DNA from 2 places in the Halobacillus shinanisalinarum genome. Region 2 is predicted to be linked to the other one. Evidence: riboswitches for the same ligand, from Rfam matches in the RefSeq annotation. Region 2 holds a riboswitch; the other holds the start of a gene.

Region 1 (4,257 bases), 930 kb from region 2:
GCAAAAATGGGATTAACGGAAGTTAGTTGGGCCATCATCCCGGGCGCAGGGGGAACTCAACGCCTTACAAAGTTAATTGGTCCTGCCTACGCAAAAGAACTCATCTTAACTGCTCGGAAGATAGAAGCTGAAAGAGCAGAAGAATTAGGAATAATCAATAAGATGGTGTCAAAAGAGGAGTTACTAACTCAAGCAATTTCTCTTGCAAATGAAATAATGTCTAATGGGCCATTGGCTGTGACGCAAGCTAAATACGCGATTCAACATGGAAATGATGTCGATACTTACACTGGCTTAGCTATAGAAGCTAAAGCCTATGAAGTTGTTATTCCTACTGAAGACCGACTTGAAGCCTTAAAGGCATTTAAAGAAAAACGACCAGCCCATTTCGAAGGAAAATAAATATTAATTATATGAAAGGGGAGTTTGGCAATGAAGAGCGGACTGCAGGTGGGAGATACAGCTATAATAAAGGCAGAAGTAACCTCGGATATGTTTGCACAATTCGAGGGAGAAATTGTCCATCCCGCCTATTCTACAGTAACAATGGTATACCACATGGAATGGGCTTCTAGAAAACTAATTCTTCCGTATCTAACTCCGAAAGAAGAAGGTATGGGAGCTTCCGTACAGGTTAAACATTTAGCCCCTTCTGGACAAGGGGAACAGTTAGAAATTACAGCAACTGTAACTGAGATTAGACAACACTCTATTCTATCTAAAGTTATTGTTACAAATGAAAGAGGAACAATTGGTGAGGGTTACGTTAAACAAGCGATTCTATTAAAAGAATACATTAGCAAACAATTAACGGCAAAGTAAGGGTCATACTTCATTTAATATTTGACGTCCAACCAATAGAATAGGAATCCTTCAGGAAAATGAAGTGTATTCAAGCAAGGAGGAACAGTCTTGAAACCTGTAATCAACGAAAGTGATCTGCACCATCAGTATAAAGCAGAAATAGTTAAAGTGATGGAGAATGAGCCTTATGCTCAGTTCTTGGGAATTAGATTAATGGAAATCAACGAAGGTAAGGCTATTGCCGAATTAGATGTCGAGAATCATATGTTAAATTCACATGGAACCGTTCATGGAGCCGTTACATTTGCTATTGCTGATTATGTATTTGCAGCAGCGTCCAACTCTTACGGAAAGACATCTGTCGGGATTTCAAACACGGTTAACTATATGGCAGCCGGAAAGAAAGGAACACGGCTTCAGGCAACAGCTATTGAAGAAAAGAAGAATCATAGAATGGCTTGGTATAAGATAAAAGTCGAGAGCGAAGATGAATTAATTGCTACAATGGAAGCATTGGCCTACCGTAAAAACCATTATTTCGTGCCAGTAGATTAAATAGGAGCAAGTTGTTCCCCTTAACCGACATACTGAAAGAACTTGAAAGGAGCAAGAACCATGAAGCATACTATTGTTGAGAGAGATGCTTTTCAAGTCGCAGGCATTAAAAAAGAAATTTCATGTGATAACGAGGACAAGGATATCCAACTACTCTGGGGAGAGGCCACCAAAAGTGGAATCGCCGATTTACTGGTTCAATTAAATAACGGACAAATTAACGGTCTATTAGCAATCTACGACAACTATAATGAAACGCAAAACACATGGGACTATTGGATCGCTACACAATTCCATGGTAACGTCCCCGATGAATTATCGAGCTTTGAAGTTCCTCCTTCAAGGTGGGTTGTATTTGAAGTACACGGACTCATTCCAGAAGCTATAGAAAATGTATGGAAGCAGATTGATTCAGGATGGTTGCCCTCTAATGGATATGAAACAGCGGATATAGCATCACTCGAAGTCTATAAAGAATTTTATCCCTACCATTCAGATTCGTATTCTGAAATCTGGGTTCCAATAAGATAGGCTCTATAAGGAGTACTGATTAACATTAGAAATAGAATAATAATTAATTAACTTTAATACAAAGGTATTGGCATCATTAATCAAAAATAGCGGGACTCGATGTCTCCTGTCTGGCGATGTCTGGTATGTATTAAAAAGTGATTTGTCACAGGATACCTCCGTAACTCAACAAGATACCCCGCCATTATTTAAGACGCCCATTTTCAGAATTCATTTACTCTTTTCAAAAATTACCTTGACATTATTAGGAGAATCATATTAAGATTAGACTCAAATTTAATAAGCTTATCTAGAGAAGCTGAGGGATCTGGCCCTGTGAAGCTTCAGCAACCTCTGATTGATGTCAGAAAGGTGCTCCGTCCAGCAAGATCTTTATCTTGGGAGATAAGAGCGGCATTTTTATAGCTAACCCTCTTTTCTCATTAAAGAAAAGAGGGTTTTTATATGTGTGGAATAGTTCCAACCAATGAATAAAACGTAGAATAGTTGAGCATTTATTTTAAGAAAGGGAGAGGTCATATGAGTGAAATTGTACTGTTATCTGGAAGCCCTTCTGAGCAATCAAGGTCAGAGCTTGTATTAGATTATTTAGCAAAATTGGTCGATCAGGAAGGACGATCTACAGAGAAGATTTCCGTACGCAATGTGTCACCGGAAGATTTATTTTATGCACGCTATGAAAGTGAGGCGATTGAAGAAATTGCAACGACGATTCAACAGGCAAAAGGAGTTATTGTTGCTTCCCCTGTATATAAAGCGTCGTACTCTGGAATTCTTAAGGCTCTAATTGATTTACTGCCACAGGATGTGTTAAAGGACACCCCCGTCTTCCCAATTATGACCGGTGGCAGCAAGTCCCATTTGCTTGCGATTGAATATGCGTTAAAACCATTACTGGCTACGTTAAAAGGACAAAATTTAAAGGGCGTGTATTTGCTTGACAATCAAATTAATAAGTCTAGCCGAGCACGACCGATAACGAATGAAGATTGTGACCAACGCCTGAAGAAACAACTTGTATACTTCCTTGAGATGATTCAAAAGCAAGTCCCTCTAGCCTTTTAAATTTGGGAAGTATTTTCGCCAGCAAAGATTATAGCCAAACAACTGGATGTCGTCATCATTTGGTTGTAAATAAGCGCTTCCCCTTTAACGGGTAAATTGCCCCCCTAATCCATAGCCCCTCACGTAACCACTGGTCTATGCAAACGCCTATTTTTTGTAAAAATGGTGTGCTGTACCTTCCAATAGGTGATGTTTTAAATATGCTAACTGAAAAGGGGGTGTAGTTATGAGTGGATATGCTGGTGGAGGATTTGCTATGATTGTAGTCCTCTTCATCCTACTAATCATCGTTGGAGCAGGTGGCTTTGGCGGATATGGTTATTAGGTTTAAATAGAAGAAGCTGTTAGGATGGCCCCTTAGGTTAATAGTCCGTGTAAAAAAGGCTGCATATCTCCTGGCGAGGAGTATGCAGCCTTTTGATTATTTATTTGCAAAGATTATTCTAGCTATGATTAGTTTACTGTCAATATTTAGTCCTGCTACAACCTCTTTATTTATGTCCATTTGGTATAAAGCAAAATTGTCATAGAAATGAACGATAAGAAGGTCCCCAACGAATTTCAAGGGTCAATCATGTGTAATAACCGAGAGAAATGTGAAAAATTACAGTTGAACATTCCCCTTGATTTTCCAACCATGCTTGCGGCTTTACAAAAGACTATAACGATGGCTACCCGGATCTCGATTATATATAGTAAAGACGAGTAAAGTTCTTATGCTAATAAACTAAACCCATTAGAAAGAGCAAGCTTCATTATCATTCATGTGAGCGTGCTCTTTCCTTGTCCATACTCATTGCTGCGATTCTGTTTCGTTCTATATGCAAAACAATACTTCAGCTACTTTCTCCCTGTCCAATAGGCCCCTTCATCCGTGTGAACAAACGGGATATCTGTATCTACTTCTCCAGTAATCCGTTCCAACTTCACATCATCACCCAGCAACCATTTTGCAAAATCAAATTCGACTGGCTCCGCGTCTCCACCAAGCGCGAACCAGGTCTTCATTTCTTTCGGCAAGTAACCAGATGTATGAATCGTTCCTGCCCAGTTGCTGTATTGTTTCGAGAAAACACCTTTATCTGTATCGTTCATCAGACGAAAGGCATCGTATGCTCCATTCAGCTCATCTCTATGGTCATTGATTGCATCCATGCGCTTCACCGAATCAACGAGATGGTTACGGTTTTCTTTGGTCATGATTTCAAAGTGGTTCGTGCATACGTTAGATTGACGTACTTCTATTCCTCTTGGGGAGGCTTCGATTACATACGTTTGATTGCTTTTGTCAAAAACGGTATA
Region 2 (4,257 bases):
ATGAGTATCGAAATGCATGATGAAATGCAGCGTAAACAAGCCTTGCACCATGCATTAGAGCGGGGAGAATTCACCCTTCATTATCAACCACAGGTGTGTGGGTTAACATCGGAGATTAGTGGTTACGAAGCACTTATTCGCTGGAATCAGCCGCTAATGGGATTGTTAACACCTGATCACTTTATTAGCCTTGCTGAAGAAAGCGGGACGATTATTCAAATTGGTGAATGGGTACTCCAGGAAGCTTGTTTGCAGGTGAAAAAATGGCAGGAAGAATTTAATCGCCCTGATTTACGTGTCGCGGTCAATTTATCCGCCCAACAGTTCGCTGACCAGTATGTAAAGGATAAAATTTTTAACGCGTTAGAGCAGGCAAATCTTGACGCAAGCTGCTTAATCATTGAAATCACTGAGACTATGGTTCTGAGGGATTTTGAACATAGTACCGGAACTTTGGAAGAACTGCGTTCGCAAGGTATTAAAGTTCACTTGGATGATTTCGGTGTAGGTTTTTCATCGCTGAGTTATTTAAGCCGCTTGCCAGTTGATGCAATTAAAATTGACCGTTCTTTTATTAAGCAAATTGGTTCGAAAGCGAATGATGTAGCGATCATCAGTGCAATTATTGCTATGGCTAAAAGCTTAAACCTGCAAATCATTGCTGAAGGTGTAGAAACACAGGAGCATATAGAATACTTAAGCAAAAAGGGATGTCACGAGTACCAAGGGTATTACTATAGTAAACCTTTACCTGTTGCGAGCGTGCGGTCATGCTAGTGACCCACGCTTTTTTTTCTGTCACCAGGAATTTATAAAATTATTGTTGGATAAGTTCGCGTTGCGTGGGGCTACGCCCAGCTCCAGCACCTAGCCAATCGAGGTCATATGTCAATCACTTCCGTGGCCCTGCAGTTGGGTCGTTCGGTGTTGGCGCAAAGCGTGTCGAATTTAGTCGAACTTCCTCTACCCCAGATTTTAGCCGAATCCTATATCGCGGGTTGACCAGGGCCACGCGCTTTTGTTCTTGTTTCCTGGGACCTTGCTTTTCTATTGGTATGGTACACTGAATAGTAGAGTCGATGTAATAAGTTCAGGACAATAATTAGAAATGAGTGGGGATATGAAAGAAGTGCTTAAGATCTATAGCGAATGGTTAACCCCTATTGGTGAAAAGGAGCGGGAAGAGGTTCATCGTGATGGGGATTGGCATGAAAGCTTTCATTGCTGGTTTTATAAGCATGAGGAGAATCGGAGCTGGATCTATTTTCAAAAGCGTGCAGATAGTAAGAAGGATTTTCCGTCCCTCTATGATATTACGGCCGCGGGGCACATTGCAGCAAGCGAGAGCCGAATCCATGGGGGTTACGTGAGGTTGAAGAGGAGCTTGGTTTAAATTTGTCTGAGGGTCAGTTAAATTATTGTGGATTTTACAAAGAAGAGTTGTTGCTTAAAACGATAAAAGACCGAGAAATTTGTCAGATTTATTTATTTCCATATGAGAATCATTTGAAGCTGAAGATCAATGAAGAGGTAACAGATGTAGTTCAGATTGAGCTCGAGGATTTTCTTAGTATGATCTCCAAAAAAAGCCCGAATTTACAGGCTGAATCCATCTTTACTGGCGAGCAGATCCCTCTATCTTATTCGGATTTCTGCCCTCATCATTTTGATTACTACCAATCTGTTGTACAGGCTATATTAAGTAGCCGGTAAACTATAGTTATTGACAGAATATTGTGTTGATCGATATACTTTGATGCATTCAAGTGCAGAAGGAGAGAGATTATGAGCCATCAATCATTTGATACACGTATTGTACACAACAAAATGGATCAGGGAGATGCACTAAATAGTAAATCAACTCCGATTTATCAAACATCTTCCTTTACATTTAAGGACTTAGATCACCTGGAAAGCTATTATGCTGGCGAAGCATCGTATTCGTATTCCCGTGAGAAGAATCCGAATACCGAAGAACTCGGTCAAACCGTTGCGAATCTTGAAGGGGCAGAAGCTGGTGTCGCCGCTTCTTCTGGCACCTCGGCAATTTTGGCTGGCATTCTTTCTGTAGTGCAAGCCGGTGATCATATCGTTGCTGCAGAAGATCTTTACGGCGGAACCCATCATTTGATTACAAAGGAGCTGACAAGCTTTGGCTTTGAAGTTTCAATTGTTTCATTTGCCGATAAAGAAAAGATTGAAGAGGCGATTCAGCCAAATACGAAATTGCTTTATACAGAGTCGGTCTCTAATCCTTTTCTAAGGGTGGAAGACCTAGAAGGGCTTGTAAGTCTCGCGAAGGATCATGGCCTGTACACAATGGTTGATAATACCTTTGCCACTCCATACTTATTACAGCCCTATAATAAGGGGATCGATATTGTTGTACATAGTGCAACAAAATATATCGGCGGCCATAGTGATGTGACTTCAGGGATCGTCGTTGGCAACCAGGAATTAATGGCAAGAGCAAAGCAAAAGGTGAGTGCACTTGGAGCGAACCTCAGTGCCTTTGAGGCATGGCTAACTCAGCGGGGGTAAAGACACTCGGTTTACGTATGAAACAGCAATCTGCTAATGCACAAACACTGGCAGAGTCTCTACAACAAGATGAGTTAGTTAATCAAGTATTTTATCCAGAATATGTTTCAGAGCAGGGACACGGGGCCATTGTCACGGTTGAACTTAGTGAAAAGGTTGATCTCGATCAATTCTTTCGTTCATTAGGTTGGATTAAACTAACACCGACCCTTGGTGGATTGGAAACGACTGTATCCTATCCGATTCGAACTTCACACCGCGCGTTAACGGATGAGGAGCGCGCCCTTATCGGTGTCAATGATTATGTGGTCAGACTGTCGATTGGAATAGAAGAGTCAGCGGATATCATAGCCCAGTTCAAGGAAGCCATTCATGGATCTGTAGATGAAATAGTCAAAAATGATTGACTTTTCTAATTGTTATACCTTATAATTTTTAACCATAGCCAAATTAAATAGCAAGTACTCTTATCAAGAGCGGCAGAGGGAATAGGCCCTGCGAAGCCCGGCAACCTTCAAACATCGGTTTGAAAAGGTGCCAAATCCTACAGATCAAGGATCTGAGAGATAAGAGGAGGACATGATTATTCAAACCCCTCTTCTTATCGAAGAGGGGTTTTTCGTATTTAAATCATCTTCTTTGGCCTCGCCTCAATGCCCTCTTGTCATTCAAATCTTATTTAAAACTTTAGGAGGATGTAAAATGACAAACTCATTTGAAAGCTACGATTTAAGCACGGTTTCACTTCATGGTGGGCAATCCCCGGATCCAACCACAGGTTCAAGAGCGGTACCGATTTATCAAACGACTTCTTATGTTTTTCATGACACTGATCATGCACAAAGTTTATTTGCCCTTGATGAGCCAGGAAATATTTATTCAAGAATTGGAAATCCGACAGTAGATGTTTTTGAAAAAAGAATGGCCTTGCTCGAAAATGGCGTTGCTTCTGTGGCTACAGCTTCAGGCATGTCAGCGATTGCTCTATCAATCTTAAATCTAGCAGGCTCCGGTGATGAAATTGTGGCTGCATCGAATTTATATGGTGGTACTTATAATTTATTCGCTAACACTTTGCCGCGATATGGCATTAAAGTGAAATTTGTTGACCCTGAAGATCCGGAAAACTTCCGTAATGCATTGACGGATAAGACGAAGGCTGTATTTGCTGAGACGATTGGTAACCCAAGTCTTCATGTATTAGATTTTGAAAAGGTCTCTGCAGTTGCCCATGATAATGGTGTTCCACTAATTGTTGATAACACATTTGCTACTCCTTATTCCTGTAAGCCAATTGAACTTGGGGCGGATATCGTTGTTCATTCCGCTACGAAGTGGATAGGCGGGCATGGAACAGCCATCGGTGGTGTTGTGGTTGATGGGGGAAGGTTTGACTGGACGAACGGCAAATTCCCTGTTTTCACTGAGCCGGATGAGAGTTATAACGGTATCCGTTATGCTTCTGATTTTGGCACACTAGCGTTTGTAACAAAATTACGCGTTCAATTATTGAGGGATTTGGGTGCCTGCTTAAGTCCGCAAAATGCTTTCCTATTATTGCAAGGACTTGAAACATTGCCATTACGAATCGAGCGTCATAACGATAATGCGTTAGAGCTGGCAGAATATCTTAAAGGCCATCCTGATGTTGAGTGGGTTTCCTACCCGGGGCTGAAAGAGCACCCTGCCCATTCATTAGCTGATAAGTACCTAGAA

Evidence for each region. Region 2 has a riboswitch for S-adenosylmethionine ahead of MUO14_RS14230 (PLP-dependent aspartate aminotransferase family protein). Riboswitches for the same ligand answer to the same signal wherever they lie in the genome.
Region 1: it holds a riboswitch for S-adenosylmethionine, as region 2 does, so the genes downstream of both, ssuE (NADPH-dependent FMN reductase) here and MUO14_RS14230 (PLP-dependent aspartate aminotransferase family protein) in region 2, are expected to answer to the same signal.

Annotation. Positions count from the first base shown of each region.
Region 1 covers NZ_CP095074.1:3,756,586-3,760,842, reverse strand. The annotation lists gene MUO14_RS18550 (enoyl-CoA hydratase-related protein) at 1-402, shown strand, start outside; gene MUO14_RS18545 (thioesterase family protein) at 433-822, shown strand; gene MUO14_RS18540 (PaaI family thioesterase) at 913-1,359, shown strand; gene MUO14_RS18535 (GyrI-like domain-containing protein) at 1,420-1,890, shown strand; SAM riboswitch class I at 2,173-2,281, shown strand; gene ssuE (NADPH-dependent FMN reductase) at 2,410-2,955, shown strand; gene MUO14_RS18525 (YjcZ family sporulation protein) at 3,182-3,280, shown strand; gene MUO14_RS18520 (C45 family autoproteolytic acyltransferase/hydrolase) at 3,796-4,257, opposite strand, start outside.
Region 2 covers NZ_CP095074.1:2,827,309-2,831,565, forward strand. The annotation lists gene MUO14_RS14210 (putative bifunctional diguanylate cyclase/phosphodiesterase) at 1-777, shown strand, start outside; gene MUO14_RS14215 (NUDIX hydrolase) at 1,121-1,393, shown strand; gene MUO14_RS14220 (NUDIX hydrolase) at 1,396-1,713, shown strand; partial or broken gene MUO14_RS14225 (trans-sulfuration enzyme family protein) at 1,828-2,852, shown strand; SAM riboswitch class I at 3,006-3,114, shown strand; gene MUO14_RS14230 (PLP-dependent aspartate aminotransferase family protein) at 3,244-4,257, shown strand, end outside.